4 regions of the Lysinibacillus sp. NPDC094403 genome follow, and region 2 is predicted to be linked to each of the others. Evidence: riboswitches for the same ligand, from Rfam matches in the RefSeq annotation. Region 2 holds a riboswitch; each other region holds the start of a gene.
The links. A riboswitch is a leader RNA that binds a small molecule or an ion and turns the genes downstream of it on or off. The one in region 2 is predicted to bind cobalamin.
Positions count from the first base shown of each region.

Region 1 (5,970 bases), on a different contig from region 2:
TGCTGGTCTAATTGTGCAAACTTAATCTCTTCCATTTCCATCAAATCCTTTCATAAATAAAGTTCCCCGAATAGGAAATATGTATACACGGAAAAAATGACTGATTTTCAGTCATTTTTCTTTGACTTTATTTCAGCTATTTTGTAACATTTAAATAAGCAGGTCAAAAGCGAGGGATTTCATGTCAAAGGAAGAAAAAATTATTCAGGCTGCTATTGAAGTTTTTCGTGAAAAAGGAATTGAAAAGGCTAAGGTTTCAGATATCGTAAGAGCTGCAGGTATCGCACAAGGAACATTTTATCTTTATTTCCCTTCACGGCTTTCAGTAATGCCGGCTATCGCGAAAGATATGGTTGAAAAAATTATTACTGCAATCGAAGAAGGCGTATCAACTCAAAAGCCTTTTGAACAACAACTTGAAGAAGTTGTAGACGTTGGCTTTTCTATAACAAAAGAATATGGCGATCTCGTTGCACTCATCTATGCTGGTATTGCACAAACTGAGCATTTGAAAGAGTGGGAAAATATCTATGCTCCCTATTATGCATGGATGGATAATTTTTTATTACAAGCTCAACAACAAGGAACGATACGTGCTTCGATCGATACTTCACGGTCTTCCAAGCTCATTATAGGTTTAATCGAATCTGCAGCTGAACAAGTTTATTTGTTTGATGATTGCAAAGATGAAACGATGAAATTTGTTAAGCTCGAGCTCCTAGATTTTTTACACCATGCACTTGGCCTACGTCACCCATAAGTGGCGTTCTCTTTTACATTAAAAATGACTGAATGTCAGTCATTAGAAAACTATCACGTGAAAGGAATCTCTAATTATGCAAAAAGATTGGATATATGTTGGATTAACTAGTTTGTTTGAATTGTTTTGGATATTTGGTTTTAATGTTGCCGATTCTTGGTGGCATTGGGTTATTATCGTGTCCTTAATTGCGTTGGATTTTCATTTCTTATCGAAGGCTTGTGAAAACCTACCTACAGGCACTGTTTATGCGACTTTCGCTGGGGTCGGTACAATCGGTACTACATTAATGGACATTTTTATTTTTGACGGTGAATTTAATGCTATTAAAGGAATTTTCATTTTTATTTTAGTACTGGGTGTTATTGGTCTTAATTTAGCTGATAACCCTTCAAAAGATCATGCTGAAAAGAAAGGAGCTAATGCATAATGGGTTGGTTACTTGTTTTATTAGCTGCAATTTCAGAAATTATCGGTGTTGTAGGTTTACGCTTTTATAGTCAGGAAAAAACTATACGTAATTTATTAATATATGCGGGCGGCTTTGGAATGTCCTTTGTGCTTTTGTATACATCCTTTAACTATTTACAGTTAAGCATTGCCTATGTAGTTTGGGTTGGAATTGGTACAGTTGGTGCTGTTCTCGTAAATATTATATTCTTCGGGGAGTCTAAAAATATGAATAGGATTATTAGTATCATTGCTATTATCATTGGTGTGGCAGGATTGAAAGCAGTATCTTAAATTATTTGGCTCCTGTTCTTTGTGTTGTGGACCAATATTGGAAATTTACTTTTCGTTGAAACTATATTTTATAATTACTTATATAAATGAAGAGAAAAGGAGTTTTGCTGAATGGTTTATTTGTTACAAGTTAATTTTACAATGGACAGTCCTTTTGGTGATGAAATGTCTGAAGGATTTAAAGATTTAGCCCATAGCATTAATGACGAAGAAGGAATCATGTGGAAAATTTGGACTGAGGATGCGGTAGCTAAAGAAGCTGGTGGTGTTTATTTATTCGAGACGAAGGAAAGTGCTAAAAAATATTTAGCCATGCACTCTGCTCGATTAACAAGCTTTGGGATAACAAATATTCGGGGTAAAATTTTTGAAGTTAATGAAGCCTTATCTTCTATTAACAATGGTCCTATCCATAAATAACAGGCGTATCTGTTATTACAGATACACCTTATAGTGTTGAAATACAAAATGGGCAAGAAAATCTTTGTGAATGTTGTGGCGCTTTAAATAAGGGTGGTTTCTGTTCCAAACTATTCGCTTTCGCACAAAAAGCATCGCGCTTAGTCGGAACGGAAATCACCCCTCGTTTTGCCGAAGAGCCATATTTTATTTATGTAGTTTTTAAAGCTTTCTTCGTAAATTGCTCTGAGACATACGTTAAATAAGGCTTCCCTGTAAGTGGATGTGTTTGAATATCAGCGTATACACCAAAAACATCTTGTAATAATGCTGGTGTAAGTACTTCTTCTGGTGTTCCAAAACAAACAATTCGACCTTGCTGTAAAACATAAATTTGATCACAATACATGGCTGCAATGTTTAAATCATGTATTGCTGCAACAACTGTTAAATGTAGGGTTTGAATTAGATCCATTAGCTGCAATTGATGCTGAATATCTAGATGATTCGTTGGCTCATCTAAAATAAGCACCTGTGCTTGCTGAGCGAGGGCACGAGCAACCATCACACGCTTTTTTTCTCCACCCGAAAGAGTGCTAAAGCTACGTTTCTCTAAATGAGCGATACCTGTTTGGTTCAGTGCATCTTTTACAATTTGAAAATCTCGTTCCTGATCAAGCTCGAATAGTTTTTTATGAGGTGTTCTTCCCATACTCACTAAATCATGTACGGTAAAATCGAATACGACCGGCGTTTCTTGACTCACTACTGCTAAATTTTTCGCAATACTTTTACTCGATTGCTTTAAAATATCCTGTTCATTTAATAAAACTGTTCCACTTTCTGGTTTTAATAAACGATACATATTCTTTAATAGCGTTGACTTCCCACTACCATTTGGACCGATTAACCCAACAAATTGTTTTTCCTTTATTTGTACACTTACTTCATGTAATATGCGTTCATCAGAAATGGAGAAAGATACTTGTTTCGTCTCTAATGACATATGCTTTAATCTCCTTCACCGAATGAATAATTGTTACTACGTAGCAACCAAATGAAAAATGGACCTCCGCAAAAAGCCGTGATAATTCCAATTGGCATTTCCTCCGGAGCAATTAAAATTCGAGCAAGTGCATCTGCCCAAACTAGGAAAATCCCTCCGAATAATGCACTAATCGGTATAACATATTTATGGTTTGAACCTACAATTAACCTTACAATATGTGGAATGATTAAGCCGACAAATCCGATTGAACCACTTACAGCAACAAGCACACCTGTTAATAATGAAACTAATAAAATAAGCTGTATACGAAATTGTTGTAAGTTAACCCCTAGTGTGACCGCTGCTTCTTCCCCAAGAAGTAATAAATTTAGATTTCGATAGTGGAGCCATAACAAGGCAAATACTACAATAAAAATAATTGTAGGAATTAAAAGATTACTCCACTTCGCACCAGCAAGGCTTCCTAGCATCCAAAACATGACTGCCTTCATTCCGCCCTCTTGTTTCGACGTCATTAATATAAAATTTGAAATAGCAGATAAAATAAACGACACCGCCATCCCTGAAAGTAAAAGTCGAAAGACAGAAACTCTACCGCCAACACGTGCTAAGAAGAAAACTAACGTCATTGCTGTCAGAGAACCTATAAATGCAGATACGGAAAGAGCATAAACGCCAAGAAATGAAAAAGCACCTAAAATGATGACAGCTGTGGCCCCAACCGTTGCACCAGAAGAAATCCCTAAAATATATGGTTCGGCAATTGAATTACGGACAAGAGCCTGAATAGCTGCTCCTGCAATTGCCAACCCCGATCCAACAATAGCAGCGAGCAATACACGCGGAACTCGTATTTGCCAAATAATAATTTCCTGTGAACGACTCCAATCTTGCTCGATTGAGTTTTGTACAATTGGTATTTTGGAAAGGATAACCTTCCATACGTGAATTGGCGTAACAGAAACCGATCCAACCATTATGGCAATTGTCATTGAAATGATTAGTACTAAAAGAAGAGCCATGGATAGTAGCATAATTTTTTTATTCATCTGTTTATTAACTCCTAATCATTAATAATAGACTTAATGAAGATAAAAAAAGGGTATTCTATGCAAAATACGCATAGAAATACCCTTGATTAAACAAAGTCAGAAAGATATCCTTCTACTATTGTCCGTAATCGCTTTCATCCTCGTGGGCATTACAGGAATCACTAATTGGCAGGTCTCCTGGCTTCGAATCAATGTACCTATGATTGCCTTCCCATTCTAGAACAGTGGCTATTACATCATAGAACTCCTCGTTACAGTTGCGGGACAGCGTCGGATTTGCACCGACTTCCCTTTTAAGTGACACATTTTACAAGATGTCACACCATTAGCATTTAATATTTTAAAATTATGACGATTCTATCATATATTTTAATAGTTAGCTATAACTATTAGTTATTTAATCATCTTAAGCAGGATAAAAACTTTTGTGTTAACCGATTTAAATAATCAAGTTGACACAAAAGCTTTATTTTTTTACACTATTATTATCAACATTACTTTTTAGGGGTGAAATAATGACAACAGTTGCGCAACATACTCATCACAAATTAAGAACAGTAGATCTTGCATACATTGGACTATTTTCAACATTGATGATGATAGGAGCTAATATCACGTCTATTGTACCTTTCATGATGGTCGGTGGAGTACCTATCACATTGCAAACATTTTTTGCTATTTTAGCAGGGCTTATTCTTGGTAGTAGAAAAGGGGCACTCGCTTGTACTGTTTATATGTGTATCGGTTTAGCAGGTGCACCTGTATTTGCTCGTTTCGGTGGAGGCTTTGGACAAATTTTAAGTCCTACATTTGGTTTCATTGTCTCTTTTATATTAGCTGCATATGTCGCGGGGCTTATTGTAGAACGCAGTGGAACGAAGAAAAGCTATGTAGTTGCTGCATTAGTTGCAACAGCTATTAATTATTTACTAGGGACAAACTGGATGTACTTTGCCTATAAGCTATGGGCTAGTGCTCCTGATGCTTTCACTTATAAGATAGCATGGCTTTGGATGATGCCTCCTTTACCAAAAGATATTATTTTAGCTATATTTGCAGGTATTTTTGCATACCGCCTTCAAAAGGTGTTAAAAATAATTCCGATTAAATAAAAGCTTATCACCATTACGAGGGGTTGATTTCCGTTCCGGCTGGGCGTTTTTCTGATTGTCCTATTTGTCGCTTGGCTCTTCTATCCGTCGCTCTATCTTAAACCCAATAAACCAAAATGCCCCATAAGTATTGTTATACTTATGGGACATTTTTTTATTTTTAAACGTATTTTTTCATCCAGTTTAAGAAGTTATCAATTACTACATCTAGGAATTTGATAGTGCCTTCATCTGTTAGATTGCCTTCTGTATCAAATTTAGTGTGTACTGCTCCAATATAAACATCATTACCACTTAGTAATGGTGAATTTACTCCAGGTGAGAATAAAATATCTCGTAAATGTAATTGTGCTTTAACAGTACCTAAGTTACCCATTGATGCTCCCATCATAAATGATGGCTTGCCAATCATTACTTTATCAACTCGAGATAACCAATCGATGGCGTTAACCATAACACCTGGTACTGTACCGTTATATTCAGGCGTCAACCAAAGAACCGCATCTGCCTCTTTTACTTTTGCTTTAAAATCAAGTACAGGTTGTGGTGCTTCATTTTCGATATCTTGGTTATACATTGGTAAATCTTTCAAGCTTAATACTTCAAGATCAAATTTCTCTGTATAATGTTTTTGAATAAATTTTGCTAATTGCATATTATAAGATTCTTTACGGATACTACCTACGATTGCTACTACTTTCATAATTGCTTCCTCCTAAACATACATTAACTTTATTATTTATAAACAATTCTATTTTATACCACCCTAATAATAGGTAGCAAATTCCTCAACTGGTTTACGATAACCACGCAAGCGACGACTACTTTCTTTTTCTTTACCTATTGTTATTATTAGTGCAATTTCATGTGTTTCCGGAACATTAAAAAGTGCTC
Region 1 is NZ_JBNNTL010000021.1:13,497-19,466, reverse strand. Features, by position in the region: gene ACQKMV_RS20860 (hypothetical protein) at 1-35, opposite strand, end outside; gene ACQKMV_RS20855 (TetR family transcriptional regulator) at 182-760, shown strand; gene ACQKMV_RS20850 (DMT family transporter) at 837-1,190, shown strand; gene ACQKMV_RS20845 (multidrug efflux SMR transporter) at 1,190-1,504, shown strand; gene ACQKMV_RS20840 (monooxygenase) at 1,616-1,924, shown strand; gene ACQKMV_RS20835 (heme ABC transporter ATP-binding protein) at 2,115-2,909, opposite strand; gene ACQKMV_RS20830 (FecCD family ABC transporter permease) at 2,915-3,961, opposite strand; cobalamin riboswitch at 4,114-4,306, opposite strand; gene ACQKMV_RS20825 (biotin transporter BioY) at 4,480-5,076, shown strand; gene ACQKMV_RS20820 (NADPH-dependent FMN reductase) at 5,237-5,779, opposite strand; gene ACQKMV_RS20815 (nitroreductase family protein) at 5,843-5,970, opposite strand, start outside.
Region 1: another riboswitch for cobalamin. It lies ahead of ACQKMV_RS20830 (FecCD family ABC transporter permease); the one in region 2 lies ahead of ACQKMV_RS13875 (ATP:cob(I)alamin adenosyltransferase).

Region 2 (5,970 bases):
CAAATGCAGCTTGTAAATACTCCTCACTGGCAGACATTAAGGCATAAAATTGCTGTAATTCTTGATCGCTATAATCATGTTGGATTGTCTGAGCCATTCTCTCTACCAAAGGACGTAGATGTACATTCGTATCTAAATAGTCCTCCATAATCGTTTCCTCAGGTACATCTAAAGCAAGTAAAATAAGTGCGCTGCCAATACCTGTTCGATCCTTCCCGACAGCGCAATGATGAACAAGCCCTAAATTTTCAGGGTGTTGAATCATTGCCATTAACTCCTTGAACGAGGCATTATTAAAAGGCATTTGCGCGTAAAATTCTCGGAACATCTCTGGGCTTACAACCTTATAAAAATCTTTTCCACCAGTATTTGTAGGCATCTCAAAAGCATGATTTCCCTTTGCTGGTATTTGAATATTCTTGGCATACGGGAATACCGGATTAGGATTATTTTGAGCCTCATGGTTGTCTCGATAATCAAAAATTGTTTTCACATCTAGTGTTTCAAAAAGCTCCTTATCTGCTTTCGTCATTTTACCAAGTGCTGCTGAACGATAAATCAAACCATTCTTAACAGCACGACCATCTCTCGACTTATAACCACCCATATCACGGAAATTATAGACTGCCTCAAACGGAATAATCTTCATATCAAACTGTTTCACTCACTGCACCTCTCTCTGTTAGCAAGCATTCTTATCTCTATTTTATAGAACAATTCGATATAATACCAATTTTCGCACTAGGAAATGTTATACACTACTTAGAGCTTTAAGAGTATTTATTTGAGGGCTTCTTTGTCTGTCGGAGTGGAGCGGGTGGCCGTATTATCTGATCACTTCTCACCGAAGTAGAGCAGTTATCCACTCTTCCCGATCACTTCTTCCACAAAGCGGAGCACTTTTTCACCTTACCCGATCACTTTTTCCCCAAAGCGGAGCGGGGTCAAGGAATCTTCATAGTGAAGTGTTCACACTACCAGAGTAATTACCTATTAAAAAAGCTGCCCTTTTTAAAGGACAGCTCCAAAATTCTATTTTTCCATATAGACTATTTAAATAACTCAGGGTATGCGGCTTTTGCTATTAACTCAACAGCTTCGCCAATACGTGGACCTGGACGGTTCGAAATATCAGTATCTATATAGTAAACTGCTTTATTTTGAATGGCAGTGATTGAATTCCATCCATCACGAGAAAGGATTTCTGCCGCTGGATCTTTCACATAGTTTACTGTTGTTAAAATGACTTCTGGGTTTTTCGCAATGATATCTTCCTCAGATACCTTTGCCCAGCTTTTGAGGTCAGCAAAAACGTTCTTTACATTTGCAGCATTTAAAATCTCTTGTTGGAATGTACCAGAACCAGCTGTATATAAGTCTGGCTTTGGACTAATTTCTAAGTAGATATTTTTCGGTTCTTTCACATCTTTGACTTTCGCTTGGACTTCCGCAATTTTAGCTTTAATATCTTTATCTAACTTGTCGCCTTTATCTTTGATTCCCATTACCGTTGCGATTTGTTGGATATCCCCGTAAACATCATCAAATGATTTAGCTGATTGAATGGCAAACACTTTAATACCTGCATCTTCGAGACCTTTTAAGGCATTTAAATTTTCATCATCGCCTCCAGTCGTATAAGCAATAACGACATCTGGCTTTAACGCTAAAATACGCTCACTATTGAATTTTACAGTATCAGAAACACGCTCAATTTTTTGAGCTTCTTCTGGATACGAATCATACTCAGTTGCACCAACGATTTTATCACCCACACCTAAAGCAAATAAAATTTCTGTATTACTCGGCTGTAATGAAACAATAGTTTTAGGTACGGCATCAAACTCTACTTCTACGCCACGGTCATCCTTAACTTTATAGCTAGTTTTCTCAACTTGTTGATCTTCCTTAGAAATAGCATCTTTTTTAGTATCCTCTTTCGCACCACAGCCAACTAATACAAGTGCCAGCATCAACACAGAAAGCCATTGAAGTTTAAACATTTTCTTCATTTCATTGATTCTCCTTTTTCTTTTTCATCGGGTATGACTTACTAATAAACGGTATTTCGGCAATACCAGCATGCCGATTCATATAGACAGCCATTACAAAAAAAACATTGGCTAGCAATCCTAAATAATCAAAAAGAATAGCTGGTACTTCTCGTTCTTCAGATACTTTGTGCAAAATGCGATATGATTTTTTCGCCTCACTACGGCATAAATGTAATGCAGTAGCAGCCTCTGTTCCTTGAGGTAATACAAAGCTCTGTATTTCTTCCTTAACATGACTAACATAGAAATCATAACGATCACTTAGCCAAGTTAAATCATCTTCGGTTACCGCTAATTTACCTCGGACTGAGCCATTTACATGGTAAGCCATTGGCAAAATGGCTAATAAATCATCCGCTACTACCTCTAACGTTTCTTTTTTCACTGCTGCCAAAGCGACGCCAATATGTGTTGTAAGGCTATCCGTTCGAATTTCAAAATCTACTGTTGATGCCTTTTCACGCATAAATGGATAACAAGAAAAACGTGCATCTTTTTTCAAATCTAAGTCCCCGCTTTCTTTCATGAAAAATTCTTACTTTATAAACACCCTTAGATCTCATTAGGTGAATTAATAAGTGCACATAAAAAAACGCTGTTCCCACTCCTAAGGAAACAACGAAAATAACATAAATAGTGTGTCGTATAGACACGTCATAGCCTATGTATTTGCCGCATATTCTCCTAGCTTCCGAAGAGTTATCTATACGTTCAAACAAAGGTCGGTCTCCTGGCTTGTACAGTTCACTACATTCAATCATGTTGTGAGTCATAAAAAAACCTTCCCATCAAATAATTCGACAGTGGTATATCTTTATGATTCCTGTACTTACAGTTGCGGAAACAGCTTCGGTTTTTCACCGAATTCCCGATTATGCTATAGTTTAGCACCCTTATTCTGCAAGAATTATTCACTTGTAAAGCAGTTTAACATATATTGATAGGAAAAAATAGCTTTGAAATGAACGGAAAACAAATGAATACGAACAATAGTAAGCCCTTTTTCTACATAGCTATACAAAATCATTCTCTATTCTGATTTCACGAGAGTTAAAGTTATGGCTCTTCACAATATGTACTTGACTGCACATTCCACTGTAGGAGGAAGCTTTCCGTAAACTAAGCCTAATCCTCCCTCCATATGCTTTCATCAACCAACTTTTTTAATCAAAAACGGATTTTAGTATTGATCCAAGGTTTTATAAGATTCTTTCAATAGCTTGCTCAATATCAAGCTGTGAATCTGTAGGTTCGAAGCGTGCAACTGTTTTACCATTTGTATCTATTAAAAATTTTGTAAAGTTCCAGCGAATATTACGACCGTCTAAAAAACTAGGTGCAATTTGGATAATTGCTTCTGCTAGCATTTTTTCCTGCATACTTGCCTTGCCGAATTCGCGATAATCTATCTCGTGCTTTAAATAATTGAATAATGGGTGTGTCGCATCTCCATTTACGTGCACCAATTCAAAAATTGGGAATGTTACACCATAGTTGATTTTACAAAGTTGTGTAGTTTGTTCGCCGTCTTCAGGATTTTGATTATCAAATTGATCACAAGGAAAACCTAATACGACAAAATTATCTTTCCCATATTTGTCATACATTTTTTGTAAGTCTTCGAATTGATATGTAAAACGGCACTTGTTTGCTGTATTAACAATTAACAGCGTTTTTCCTCGATAAGTTTCCATTGATAATATTTCACCATTTGGCTTCTTTACTAAATAATTATAAATACTCATTGTTTAACTCCTTTTACTTTTTCATATATTATCAGGTGTGTTATTAACCATTTTAAAAGACAGCATTTTCCGCTAAGGGCATCAACAAACATTAGCAAAATTTCAACAAAAAAATCCTATTATCGGTCAATAATAAACCTATTTTTTCCTAATCAACACGCCTGGATATATTATAAACTAATTCTCTATCAACGAAAGAATTTTCATAAAAAAATAGCCATTCCACGAATTTTAATGGATGGCTTTCATATATTTTCTTTTGCTTTTAACATCTTGTTCTTCATCAATTAAACGCTCCGCAATTTTTAGCAGCTTCGGGTCTTTCGTCTCATCGAATAGCTTTTTAAAGGATACAATAATATCATAGCGTATTAATGTCGGGTGCTTTTCGTCTAAGCATATTTGAAACCTTTTCGCCAAATATGAAACGACTAAATCTCTTTGTACCTGCCCTGCTAAGCCTATTTTCCAAATTGCCTGCAAAGTATGCCTCGCAGTTACTGTTTTTTCATCATACGTTACTGCCCAAATCTTTAAAAAGTCCTCCAAAACCCTTTCTTCAGGATCACTTTTTGCTGCCAATGCGCATAAAAATTGTGCAGCACTTGCACGCACATGTCCATTTTTGTATGTAAGTGCCTGAACAAGTTGTTCCCAAACTGAATATGTCCAATCAACTGGTTCCTGCATAATTTTCATTAATTCTTCGTATGATTTGTATTGAATATCACGGTCACGCTCTGTTAAATTACTAAAAAGTTGCAAAATCTCTTTTTCCATAATTCATCCCTACCTTTATTGTTTCAGAACGAAAAAAACTTTTAGATCACTTAACTTAATTTGCGTAAAGAAGGAGAGTCTATAAATAATTTAATACTAGTGAACTTTTTTAGGTTAATTATGATTATTTCTTTAGCCGTAGCTGCACTCTTTTAAAGTCAAATCTCTTCAAACAATGATGGTAAATATGTCTTAAAATTGCGGGTGTTTTTCTTTACATAGTAAACATTATCTTAATTTCTATTATTCGTTACTTCATTACTCCACAACTTAAGTCGCAAACTTTAAATTTCAAAGCAAGCTTCCTAATTACATATTTCAAAATTATCAGAAACGCGACTCAACATGCAAGGAAACGTTTCTTTGGATATATGAAGTCACATTTACTCGTCAGCTTTATTATTGGAGGTGTCACACTTACTAGCCTACTATTTATCCAACTTAAATATGCAAGCTATAACAATCATTTTATGGATAATTGATGTCATTCTTTTCTTCGGTTCCATTATCATTTTAGTGGCTAGGGCTTTATCACCTATTAGTAGTAAATATGTCTACTTATGTAAAATTTATTTATCCTAGATGTTATTTTACTCATTATTCGTCGAGTAGTCGAGCCTAAATTAATGGGTAACCATATCAGTTATTAACTTTACTACATGCAGTGTTTGTAGGTTTTCAGTTATTTGGCATGATGAATTTAGCGTTTGAGGTGGGTGAAACGCTATATCAAATAAAAAAAAAGATCATCTTTGTAATTTTTTTTTTACAAAGATGACCTTTTTGTTATTTAAATCGTCTATAGAATAGTAAGGCTTATTGAATGCGACCGAAGCCTACTAAATATTGATTCCACCAATCAAGTGATTCAACAACAACACCTTTATTTTGAGCATCGATCATCGTGTTGTTTCCTAAGTAAATACCTACATGCGCTACGCCTGAACCATAGCTGAAGAATACTAGGTCACCTACACGTGCTTCACTTGCTGAAATACGTTGTGTTGCTAAATATTGTTGTGACGCTGTACGTGGTAAAGATACGCCCGCTTGTTTGTAAGACCATTGCACAAGACCTGAACAGTCAAATCCTGTCGATGGGTTACTGCCGCCCCATACATAGCTACGGCCAAGGAATTGCTTCGCAGTTGAAATAGCATCACCTGAAGATGCAGCGCCTGATCCTGAGCCAATAACGATTTTTTGTGATGAGTTTCCATTGTTAGCGTTGCTATTGTCGCTGTTATTATTGTTGTTTGTTGCTTGTACAACTGGAGTAGCTGCTTGAAGTGCACGTAAACGAGCTGCTTCTTCCTCTGCTTTTTTACGTTCTGCTTCTAAACGTTCTTCTTCTTGTTTCGTTGCAATTTGTGCCTTTAATGCAAGAGATT
Region 2 is NZ_JBNNTL010000008.1:50,989-56,958, reverse strand. Features, by position in the region: gene ACQKMV_RS13885 (tyrosine-protein phosphatase) at 1-664, opposite strand, end outside; gene ACQKMV_RS13880 (ABC transporter substrate-binding protein) at 1,050-2,012, opposite strand; gene ACQKMV_RS13875 (ATP:cob(I)alamin adenosyltransferase) at 2,014-2,556, opposite strand; cobalamin riboswitch at 2,758-2,965, opposite strand; gene ACQKMV_RS13870 (glutathione peroxidase) at 3,254-3,799, opposite strand; gene ACQKMV_RS13865 (hypothetical protein) at 4,031-4,579, opposite strand; gene ACQKMV_RS13860 (NlpC/P60 family protein) at 5,396-5,970, opposite strand, start outside.

Region 3 (5,970 bases), on a different contig from region 2:
AAATCCAAAAATACTAATTACTAAAACAAGCACAATTAGAAAAAGCATTAGTGTTCCAAATTGGATATTAATATTATTCAATTTCATTCACCTCTCAACCTGATCTTTTCTTGAGATAGTAGCGCCAGATTATTTATGTACTCTTATTGCTTGAACAATTAATGAAAATCCTATAATACATAAACTCCCTGATAAAACATGAAGGGTAATATTCCATCCTTCACTGACTTTTTGAAAATATTTGATATATAAAGACACGCCATATATGCACATTGTGACACCCCAAATACCTCTAAGCTTCTTCATATGATCCCGTTCCCACCCATTTCTAAACTAACTGAAAATTTTATCTGTATAGAAAGTGTAGCACATCAGATCATTATTTGGTAATTAATTGGAGAGTGTGAGACAAACAGAAGCACAGGTTATATACATAAACTTAAGCCATTAGATTAATATGTGTGGGGCAGTTTAACATTTATGTTTACACGTTAACTACTTGTCGAGCTTTGAGTTAGCATGCATACTTATCCGACTGCGGGTGGCTGAGGAGGCTTTGAAATTTAATTATGTTTTAGGTATAAATTGATTTTTTGGTATAATCTTGAAAGAAGGGTGGGGAACATGAATGGAGAAATATTTTAATAGTTTTCTTAAAGAAGAATTGTCAGTAATCGATATTCAGAAAGCTATGGTACAAGGTGATATAACATCAAAAGAATTAACTATGTATTATTTACACAGAATTGCTAACTATGATCAAGGTGGACGAAAAATTAATTCTATGCTTGAAATTAATCCTGAAGCGATATTTATTGCTGAAGCTTTAGATGAGGAAAGAATGACGAAAGGGACTAGAGGGCCTCTACACGGAATTCCGGTTGTTTTAAAAGACAATATCGAAACGAAAGATTTTATGCATACTAGTGCAGGCGCAATAGCATTAGAAAACTATTTAGCTAAGCAAGATGCATTTCTAGTAAAAAAGCTTCGTGAAGCGGGGGCTGTAATTTTAGGGAAAGCAAATATGACTGAATTAGCGAACGGTATGTCGAGTACGATGTGGGCAGGCTATAGTTCTCGAGGTGGACAAACACTTAATCCTTATGGTGATCCAGAACTTTTTGTAGGAGGATCTAGCACGGGCTCGGCAGTAGCAGTAGCATCGAATTTTTCTGTTTTATCAATTGGAACTGAGACAGACGCCTCGATATTAAATCCTGCTATTCAAAATTCAGTTGTCGGCATAAAACCGACTGTTGGGCTAATTAGCCGACGAGGCATTATACCGTTTACTTACTCTCAAGACACAGCAGGGCCAATGGCTAGAACAGTAACAGATGCAGCTATTTTATTGGGAGTATTAACAGGAGTAGATCAAGACGACGTCGCTACATATAAAAGTGAAAGAAGGTTATTTAAGGATTACACCAGTTTTTTAGATGCTACAGGATTAAAGGGCGCTAGAATTGGAGTGTATAATAATGCCCCGAAAGCTTATTATGACTCAGGAGAATATGATGAAACACTTTTTAATAATGCAATTCAGGTTATAAGAGAGCAAGGAGCCGTTATTATTGAAGACATCGAGATTCCTTCTTTCCATAGAGACTGGAAATGGGGAGTACCGCAATATGAATTAAAGCATAGTTTAAATAATTTCCTTGTCAATCTACCTTCACACATGCCTGTACATTCTATCTCTGAGTTAATTCAATTTAATAAACTATCGAAAGAAAACTCGTTGAAATATGGGCAGGATAAATTGGAATCGAGAGAGTATTTACCGAACACGTTAAGAGATCCTGAATATTTAAATGCAAAATTAGAGGATTTGTATTTTTCTCAAGAGCAAGGAATCGACTATACATTAAAAAAATATGAATTAGATGCGATTATCTTTCCATCATATATAGGTTCGACAATTAGTGCAAAAGCTGGTTATCCGTCTATTGCCGTCCCAGCAGGGTATATGGAAAATGGGAGACCATTTGGCATAACTTTCGCAGGAACTGCATTTAGTGAAGATGTTCTAATAAAACTCGCATTTTCATTTGAGCAAGCAACTAAATTACGAAAAGCTCCGAAGATGTAATAAGAACCTCTGGTAGACAAAGTAAACACCGTAATTCTCGGACTTACGAAATTATTATGGGAGGTAACGGCCTTCCAAGTTTATATGGTTACGGTGTAGGCTATAAATTGGTTAAATCCTATCTTGATTTGAACCCAACTTTAACACCAGAGGAATGGACTGCCCTAAGTTCAAAAGAATTTTTTGAAAAAGGAAATTACCTCGAAAACTATAATTAACAATTTTTTATGTAACACATTTTGGGAAAGAAAATAGCTAGAAGATAAAGAACAAGAAACTGGAATATATTGTGTCATTTGACTTAGAAAATACACTCCTTTACAATTGAATTTAATAATCTAATAGGAATGTGTAGTCACTAGGATTCCTATGACAACTGAATAGCGTGAAATAATAGGTGTAAATTGCGTGCAATTTACTTAAAAGGGAAATCGGTGCAAATCCGACACTGTCCCGCAACTGTAAATGTGAGCGACTTTTCAAATACCACTGTTTAACGACGGGAAGGGGAAAAGTAGCGATGATCATAAGTCAGGAGACCTGCCTATTATGAGTACACACCATAACCCTACGAGGAATAGGAGGTGGCATGTTGACAAAACAGAATGCTCTGTTCGTCACTGTACGTCAAACGCCCAAGATAAAAGAAGGTATTTGCTATCAAGCTAATTCTTTCATATTTGGGCATTGTTTGACTTTATGTGATGAACGAAAGAGATAGAATGAAGGATTTCCTCGGTTAATAGGAAATCCTTTTTTTACTGATGACTTCCGTTTTGAAAATATGTACGAAAAGAGGATGCACGTATGAAGAATATTCATGTATGTACAGCACAGCAATCGCAATATTTAGATATGAAAATTTGTAAACAGCCACGCACTGAAGTTTCAAAGAAAGCTACAACAAGAATGGTTGTAGAATCACTTGTTGATCAATTAATAGCTAGCAATCTTATTAGTAATGAACGATTATTTGAGCAAATTCTATATAACAAAGACATTATTTGGATTCAAAATGAAAGTATTAATGGGCACCTTTTTGCAAAGGCAAATATTACAGATCAGCTTAAAACAAAAACAAATAGTTTTATGATGTATATGCCGACAAATCCAATTGTGTATGAGGTAAATGGTGAGCATTACCATTTAATTACACGCATTGATTCGACTCGTGCAAAACCAAATTTAGAGCGACTTTCCCAAGCTCCAAAGCCAATACTAAGTGCTGCCCGTGCTAATGATTTATTGTGTTCGATAGTAATGCGCTTTTATGAAACATATTTAGAGGATTTATCTCAAGTAGCTCATAAAGACAAAAAACTGATGAATTTTGTAGAGCGAGAGTATTATCAATTTTTAGAAGCAGTGCAGGAACTAAATGATTATCATTTAAACTGGCACCCACGTGGTAACGGTCATGAGCTATTGTTAGCATTGATTGATAAATTGCAACTATTGAAAAGTCGACCTGGCAAGGTTTTAATTGATTTTTCTAATTCCCATAGCTACGTTCTAGTGGAACCTTCATATCGCATGTTCAAACAGGCACAGAAAAAAGTACAAGCTTTATAAATTGAATTAGCACGAGATGAAGAAGAATACCCGCGAAAGCAGAGCAAATACCCGCGATAGGGAGTAGAATACCCGCGCGAAGCAAGAGAATACCCGCGGAAGCAGAGTAAATACCCGCGCGAGGGCAGAATATCCGCGGAAACAGAGCAAATACCCGCGAAAGGAAGTAGAATACCCGCGCGAAGCAAGAGAATACCCGCGGAAGCAGAGCAAATACCCGCGAAAGGAAGTAGAATACCCGCGCGAAGCAAGAGAATACCCGCGGAAGCAGAGTAAATACCCGCGCGAGGGCAGAATATCCGCGGAGGCAGAGCAAATACCCGCGAAAGGAAGTAGAATACCCGCGGAAGCAGAGCAAATACCCGCGAAAGGGAAGAGAATACCCGCGCGAGCGCAGAATACCCACGCGAAGCAAGAATCCCCACGATAGCACAGTAAATCCCCACGAAACATAAAAAACAGGACAATGATATATAACAAATCATGTCCTGTTTTTAAATTTACTTAATACAATGCATAGCTTCCTCTGCTTCATGCCATGGAACGGAGTAGCCCTTGCCTTTTGCACAAAAAATGCTAGAAGATGTATATTCAGGGTCGGCGTTCTTATCGTAGCCAATTTGCGCAATAATGTCTTCTGTATTGTGACACATATCATAACCATCAAATTGTAGAGAAAGTACGCCCTTACCATTGGTGTAGGCGGCAAAGGTTGTACTGTAGCTCATAAATGTTGCGACAGGGGCTCGGCCAGTTAAAATCGCATCATTTTCAGTTAAGATTGGCGCGTCAAATGTACCAGCAGCTTGCTGAATGTCGGTCATCATGCGACCAATAAAATCACTAGGCGCTTTGAGCTTAAAGCGGTAATAGGGCTCTAGTAATACATTTTCTGCTTGCTCCAGCCCTTGTCGTAATGCACGGAATGTTGCCTCGCGGAAATCGCCACCGTCAGTATGTTTAATGTGTGCGCGTCCCGTTAAGAGAGTGAAGCGAATATCTGTCACAGGAAAACCGGTTAACAGCCCATGATGATCGCGCTCAAATAGATGTTTTTCAATGAGTCGTTGATGCCCAACAGATAAATCATCCGCGTGACATGCATTGACAAATGTATTACCAGTACCGCGAGTATTTGGCTCCATTAATAAATGTACTTCTGCATAATGCTTTAATGGCTCAAAATGACCATAGCCTGTCACGGTTGTTGTGATCGTTTCCATATATAAAATCTGTGGTTCGCTAAATGAGATATCTAGCGAGAAGCGTTTGTTAAGCACGTCAATAAGAACCTCGAGTTGGATGACACCCATAATATGAACATGAATTTCTTGGAATTTTTCTTGCCATAGTACACGTAATGATGGTTCTTCTGCTTCGAGTGTGCGGAAAATCTTTAAAACTTCTTTTATATGCTGATCGCCCTCATATTGTACTTTCGCTTGTAATGTAGGTACTAATTCATAGGGCTGCGGGTTACCGGAATTGCCAATGATATTTCCAATGTTGGCTTCACTAAGCCCTTTAACTGTGAAAATTTCCCCAGCTTCGACCTCTTGAGCTGTTTCATAACGACTGCCATTGTATTGCCGAATTTCAGTCACTTTTTCTGTTACATTTCCAAATGAAAATTCATCACGCACATGCAACGTTCCCTGCAATGCCTTTAAAAAAGTTAAACGTTGATGTCCATCATGACGAATTTTAAACACCTCACCTTGGAACGGGGCATCGTTATGAAAATGTGTCTTTGTAAGTAGGGGAAGCTGTGCTAGGAATTCCTTTATCCCAATATCTTTTAAGGCAGAGCCAGTAAAACACAAAAAGGCCTTTTCCTGTTTAATCATCGTTTGTAAATGAGAAAGGCAGCTAGAGCTATCCAATGTCTCATTAAGAAAAGCATCTAAAAGCTGCTCATCACGTTCGGCAAGCCATTCCATCATCGAATAAGGAACATAGTCGGAACGGAGCGGTTCATCTACGAGTAGTACATCCTCAGAGCAATCCTTATGAAGCTGTGCCATAACGGCTTTAACATCTGCCCCTTCACGGTCAATTTTATTGATAAAGAAAAAGGTTGGGACGTGATATTGGCGTAAAAGTTGCCACACTGTTTCAGTATGACCTTGTATTCCTTCAACCGCACTAACAATAATAATGGCATAATCCATAACTCGAATGGCACGCTCCATCTCTGGGGAGAAATCGACGTGTCCTGGTGTATCGATTAACGTATATGTATCGTTTCCAATCGTCATGCGACCTTGCTCCGCAAAAATTGTAATGCCTCGCTGACGCTCTAA
Region 3 is NZ_JBNNTL010000007.1:6,425-12,394, reverse strand. Features, by position in the region: gene ACQKMV_RS12505 (DUF4181 domain-containing protein) at 1-81, opposite strand, end outside; gene ACQKMV_RS12500 (amidase family protein) at 629-2,095, shown strand; gene ACQKMV_RS12495 (DUF2268 domain-containing putative Zn-dependent protease) at 2,071-2,313, shown strand; cobalamin riboswitch at 2,474-2,657, shown strand; gene ACQKMV_RS12490 (hypothetical protein) at 2,903-3,667, shown strand; gene ACQKMV_RS12485 (GTP-binding protein) at 4,168-5,970, opposite strand, start outside.
Region 3: another riboswitch for cobalamin. It lies ahead of ACQKMV_RS12490 (hypothetical protein); the one in region 2 lies ahead of ACQKMV_RS13875 (ATP:cob(I)alamin adenosyltransferase).

Region 4 (5,970 bases), on a different contig from region 2:
TGATTAACTAATCTATGTTTTTATTTGAAATGAATAACTTCAAACTACAAAATATAGGGTTAGTCTGTCCATTTTTATAAATCAGTTTACATTTTATTTGTCATGACTCCAATGGCAAATAAGAACTTATGTAATATAAGTGAAAGACTAAACCTTCCAATTACAAATTGGGAGGATTTTTTATTCTCTCATAAAAATTTTCAATCAAATCAATAAAGGAGAGAGAAATGAGCGAATCAGACACTATTGTTACGCATGTAATACTCCGTATAAGTCGCTAATATCCATCAAACTTATACGGAGAAATTTAGAATAGATGGATGTGCCGACTTTGTATAAAAAGTAAAAAGTGTTGATATACAAAGGAGGAATTATCATGTCAATGATAAAAGTTCAAGATTTAACGTTTTCTTATCCAGGTAGCTTTGACAATATTTTTGAAGGTGTAAACTTTCAAATAGATACGGATTGGAAACTTGGGTTTATTGGTAGAAATGGACGAGGTAAAACAACTTTTTTTAATTTATTATTAGGGAATTATGAGTATAGCGGGAAAATCATTTCTTCTGTAGAATTTAATTATTTTCCTTATCCCGTTTCGGATAAAAATAAGTATACTTATGAAATCTTTGAAGAAATTTGTCCTCAAGCAGAAGATTGGGAATATCTTCGTGAAATATCCTATCTAAATGTCGATGCCGAGGTAATGTACCGACCATTTAAAACATTATCAAATGGAGAACAAACAAAGGTGTTGCTTGCTGCACTTTTTTTGACAGAGGGTCAATTTCTATTAATTGATGAGCCGACCAATCATCTGGACACTGATGCACGAAAGATGGTCTCTGATTATCTAAGGAAGAAGAAAGGGTTTATATTAATTTCACATGATAGAACCTTTTTAGATGGATGTGTTGACCATATTTTATCTATAAATAGGGCAAATATTGAAGTTCAAAGTGGTAACTATTCTTCTTGGAAGTTAAATTTTGATAGACAGCAGGAACATGAAGAGGCAACAAATCAGCGTCTACAAAAAGACATTGGGAGATTAACACAGTCTTCAAAGCGTTCAGCAGGTTGGTCTAATCAAGTGGAAGCTTCCAAAAATGGGACAACGAATTCGGGTTCTAAGTTGGATAAAGGTTTTGTAGGACATAAAGCGGCAAAGATGATGAAGAGAGCAAAGAACATTCAATCAAGGCAACAAAAAGCTATTGAGGAAAAGTCAAAACTGCTAAAAAATGTGGAAAAGACGGAGTCATTAAAATTAAAACCATTGGAATATCAGTCAAATGAATTAATTGTTTTGGCGGATGTGTCTGTTAAGTATGATGACCAAATAGTGAATAAGCCCATTAGCTTTAAAGTTGAACAAGGTGACCGAATTGTACTTGATGGAAAGAATGGGAGCGGAAAAAGTAGTATCCTAAAACTAATTCTAGGAAATCCGATCCAGCATACAGGCACAATGAATGTAGGTTCAGGCCTCATTATTTCCTATGTCCAACAAGATACTTCTCATTTAAAGGGACTGTTATCGGACTTTATTGCAGAGCATGAGATCGATGAAACGTTATTTAAATCCATCCTACGTAAGATGGATTTTGATCGAATTCAATTTGAGAAAGATATAGCTCATTATTCCGGCGGACAAAAGAAAAAATTGCTTATAGCCAAAAGTTTATGTGAAAAAGCTCATTTATATATTTGGGACGAACCGTTAAATTTTATTGATATTTATTCGCGCATGCAGATTGAAGAGCTTATTCAAAGATTTAATCCAACAATGGTTTTTGTTGAGCATGATCAGGCATTTCAACAAACAATTGCAACAAAAACTATATCTCTGTAGTTAAATATGAAGAACTGAAGGTATAATTAGTAAATCTGCTCATTAAACTATATGATGCTTTAGTTGACGAACGTTGCTAAAATAATCAAACCTTTTATGAAGACCTAAAAATAAATATCTGCTAGAGAAGAATCCATTTTGATTAATCTTTTTTCAAAATGGATTCTTTTATTTTTCGTATAAAATGGGTTTAGCGATGTATTTTTAATCAAACTTTAAAGCATACTAGAAGTCATCATGACCATACTCATTGCAACGATAATAGAAATAATTAGAATGACCGACAAAAGCTCTATGAGGGCATAAATCAAACTGTTAAAAACACCACTAATGGACGAAGTTAGTACCGTTACACATTACACCAACCAGTATAGCGGCAATAGTTTGCTTTGCGAAAACATGAAATCATAATGGAAAGATGTTTTTTTATGAACTAAATAGGAGTGAACTAGATGACGTCACATTCAATCTCGTATTATGAGAATCAGTTAAGACAGCAAATTATGAACAGCCTATATAATGAAAATTTTATTTCATTGCAAAATTATGTAAAAAAGTTAATTCGAGATAATACGGATCATAATAAGAATATTACTTATGCCTATTTGAATATAAAACGTGAGCTGGTAGGGTCAATAAGTAATAATGAAGATCAGACTTTATAAAGTGATTATAGATGAAAAAAATATAAAAGAAGTGAACATTTAAATGGAATGCAAAATGAAACAACTTGGCATTTGACTATAGAATGACATTGCTTATTAAAGTAGAGAAAATGCCTGGATTAGAAATGTTTTTTCTAATATGTTATAAATAGAAAATTGAATAATTAGAGGATCCAGAAGTTAATAGTTTCTTTTGTAATTCAATAAATGGTAAAGTAAAAGAAGTCTATGATAGTTTTAGGGACTATCATAGAGAAAATAATCTTTTAACTGCGCTAAATTATATTAACTATTTTCAAAATATAATCCTCAATTTAAAGTAAATTCAGCTCCTGAATTTTTTAAGGAATTATTCTATTTGTAGGTAATATGTACGGTAAAATTCATTTAAAAATTGAAGTGGTAAAACAGTCTATTATTCTTTGGAATATGGACTGTTTTAATGTAAGGAGTTCAAATAATAACTTTGTATCTACGATTGATCTAATTGTTGATTACGACTTAATAGATGGAACTTTAAGGTTTTATTAGACTGTTACAATACATTTGATTCACCTCAGAAATTAATTTTTACATAAGTGTTACATTAAATTAGAGTTCTTAATTAGATGGAATGAGATAATCCTGATTGATAAACAAGATACTGCATTTAGGTAAATGTAAAATAAGCAATAAATTTAACTTCATATTTTTTAGAAATTTTTTAAATAAGTCGTCTAGTGCAGCTAATTATTTGTTAAGATCGTATTTTGAGAGTGTGAAAGAAAATATTGAAAAATCTCATATTAAAGAAGTTTCTAATCTAGATTTACTTTTTATTTGAAGGATGGTACACTTAGTTCTATTGAACAACAATATATTGTGTTCGTTTTATAAAGGTACTACTATATGTAGTTTAATAGAGAAGTTCGGTGCAATACCGACGCTGTCCCCGCAACTGTGAAGCTGACGATGATATAAGCCACTGTGCATTCGCATGGGAAGGAAATCAGAGAATGAAGCAAAGCCAGGAGACCTGCCTATATAAAACAAATTGATCATTTCTTCGGGGATTAAGAGATGGGAACGTATGTGTTTTTTTGGTATTTTAACGTTTCCATTTAGGCTATCTCTCTCGAAGGGATAGCTTTTTTATTTTATGAAAAGAGGGATATATATGAAACTTTATACGAAAACAATCTGTCCAAAATGCCTTTGGGTAAAATCTGAACTACAACGTGTAGGACTTGAAGCAGAAATTGTAAACATTGATCACGATGAACAAGCTAAGCAAACAATTATTGACGCAGGTTTTTTAAGTGTGCCTGTTTTAGAAAGTAATGAAACATTTATAGGAGATGTTAAGGAGATTGTTTCTCATATAGAGATGATTGCAATATGATTGTTTATGCTAGTCGTACAGGCAATGTCCGGAATGTTGTTTCTAAATTAACAGCGGAATCTATTGAACTCTCTGATGGGTTAGTGTTGAATGAGCCCTACCTTTTAATCACCTACACAGATGGTTTAGGTGATGTCCCTTCAAAAGTGTCATGTTTTTTAGAAAACAACAGGAAATTTTGTAAGGGTGTAGTTGCCAGTGGCAATAGTAATTTCGGGCATAATGTTTTTGGAGCTGCCGGTGAGAAAATTGCTGCAACTTATCATGTGCCCTTAGTGCGGAAACTAGATTTAAGAGGCAATCAAGCAGATTATGAAGCAATACAAACGTTTTATGAAACGAGGGTAATGGGATGAAAACATATTTAAAGCTTAATAATGACGTACTGAATCGTTATAGTACAACTGGTCTACTAGAGTTAGAAAAGGATCGTGAAGCAACGCGCCGCTATTTTTTAGAATATGTCAACGTGCGTTTGCGTTACTTTATTGATATCGAGGAAAAAATCCGCTATTTAGTCGAAGAGGGCTACTATGAGAAAGCATTTATCGATATGTACGAGATGGAATTTATTAAAAAACTGTACAAGAAAGCATATGATTATAATTTCCGTTTTCCATCTTTTATGAGTGCGAGCAAGTTTTACGATAGTTATGCAATGAAAAGTCGTGACGGGGAAGAAATTTTAGAAAAATATGAGGATCGTATTGTCATTATTGCTTTATATTTAGCACAAGGGGATACCGTTTTAGCAGAGCGTTCTATTGAAGCGATGATGGAAGCATATCAGCCTGCAACGCCAACAGCATTAAATAGTGGGAAGAAAGCCCGTGGCGAATTAGTAAGCTGCTTTAAATTATCAATGGATGACTCCATGAATAGTATTGCCGAAAATATTGGTTATTGTTTGGAGCTATCACGTCTTGGTGGTGGAGTTGGGGTAAACTTAACGGATTTACGCCCTTTAGGTGATCCAATTAAAGAGATACTAAATCGTGCAAGTGGTGTAATCCCAGTAGCGAAGCTGTTGGAAAACTCTTTCAGTTATTCAAATCAACTAGGACAACGAAATGGCTCGGGCGTTGTCTACCTAAATATTTTCCATGCAGACATAGAAAATTTCATTTCATCAAAAAAACCAAATGCTGATGATAAAATTCGCCTCGCAACACTGTCAACAGGAATTATTATACCAAGTATTTTCTTCGATCTTATGAAACGTGATAAAGATATTGTATTGTTTAGTCCATACGATATTTTTAAAGAATATGGCAGACGCATGTCTGAAATTTCAATATCAGATATGTACTATGAACTTCTAGATAATCCGAATATCCGTAAAATTAAACGTTTGAATGCACGTAAACTCTATACAGAGGTAAAAAAAGCGCAATTTGAATCGGGCTATCCGTTTGAAATTTTTGATGATAATGTCAATAAAGTGCATCCGCTCAAAAATATCGGTCGTGTAAAAATGTCAAATTTATGTACAGAAATCTTGCAAGTTCAAGAAACAAGTATCATTACTAACCAAGATGAACCGAATGAATATGGGTTAGATGTATCGTGTAACTTAGGGTCAATTGATATCCATGCAGCAAGTAAAGTAAATGATTTCGAAACATTAATCGATACAGCCATGCACTTATTAACAAATGTATCGCAAATGACGTACATTAAGAATGTACCATCTGTTGCAAAAGCAAATAAATTAATGCATTCAGTAGGGCTTGGTTGCATGAATCTTCATGGTCATCTTGTTACTGAGGGTATCATGTACGGCTCAAAGGAATCTATTGATTTTATGGATCGCTTTATGGAAGCGATGAACTTTTATTCACTCAAATCATCAATGGAGATGGCTAAAGCAAAAGCTGAAACTTTCTACCGATTTGAGGATAGTGATTACGCTTCAGGTAGCTATTTTGATCAATATGTAAATAAAAGTGAAGAGGAACTATCGCCTGTTGTGTTAAAAGCACTTGGAAATATTCCAATCATTACGAAAAAGATGTGGGAAGTTTTAAAGCAAGATGTTATGCAATATGGTTTATTCCATTCATATCGTT
Region 4 is NZ_JBNNTL010000004.1:252,264-258,233, reverse strand. Features, by position in the region: gene ACQKMV_RS09770 (Lsa family ABC-F type ribosomal protection protein) at 377-1,855, shown strand; gene ACQKMV_RS09765 (hypothetical protein) at 2,308-2,520, shown strand; cobalamin riboswitch at 3,380-3,557, shown strand; gene ACQKMV_RS09760 (glutaredoxin family protein) at 3,677-3,901, shown strand; gene nrdI (class Ib ribonucleoside-diphosphate reductase assembly flavoprotein NrdI) at 3,898-4,257, shown strand; gene nrdE (class 1b ribonucleoside-diphosphate reductase subunit alpha) at 4,254-5,970, shown strand, end outside.
Region 4: another riboswitch for cobalamin. It lies ahead of ACQKMV_RS09760 (glutaredoxin family protein); the one in region 2 lies ahead of ACQKMV_RS13875 (ATP:cob(I)alamin adenosyltransferase).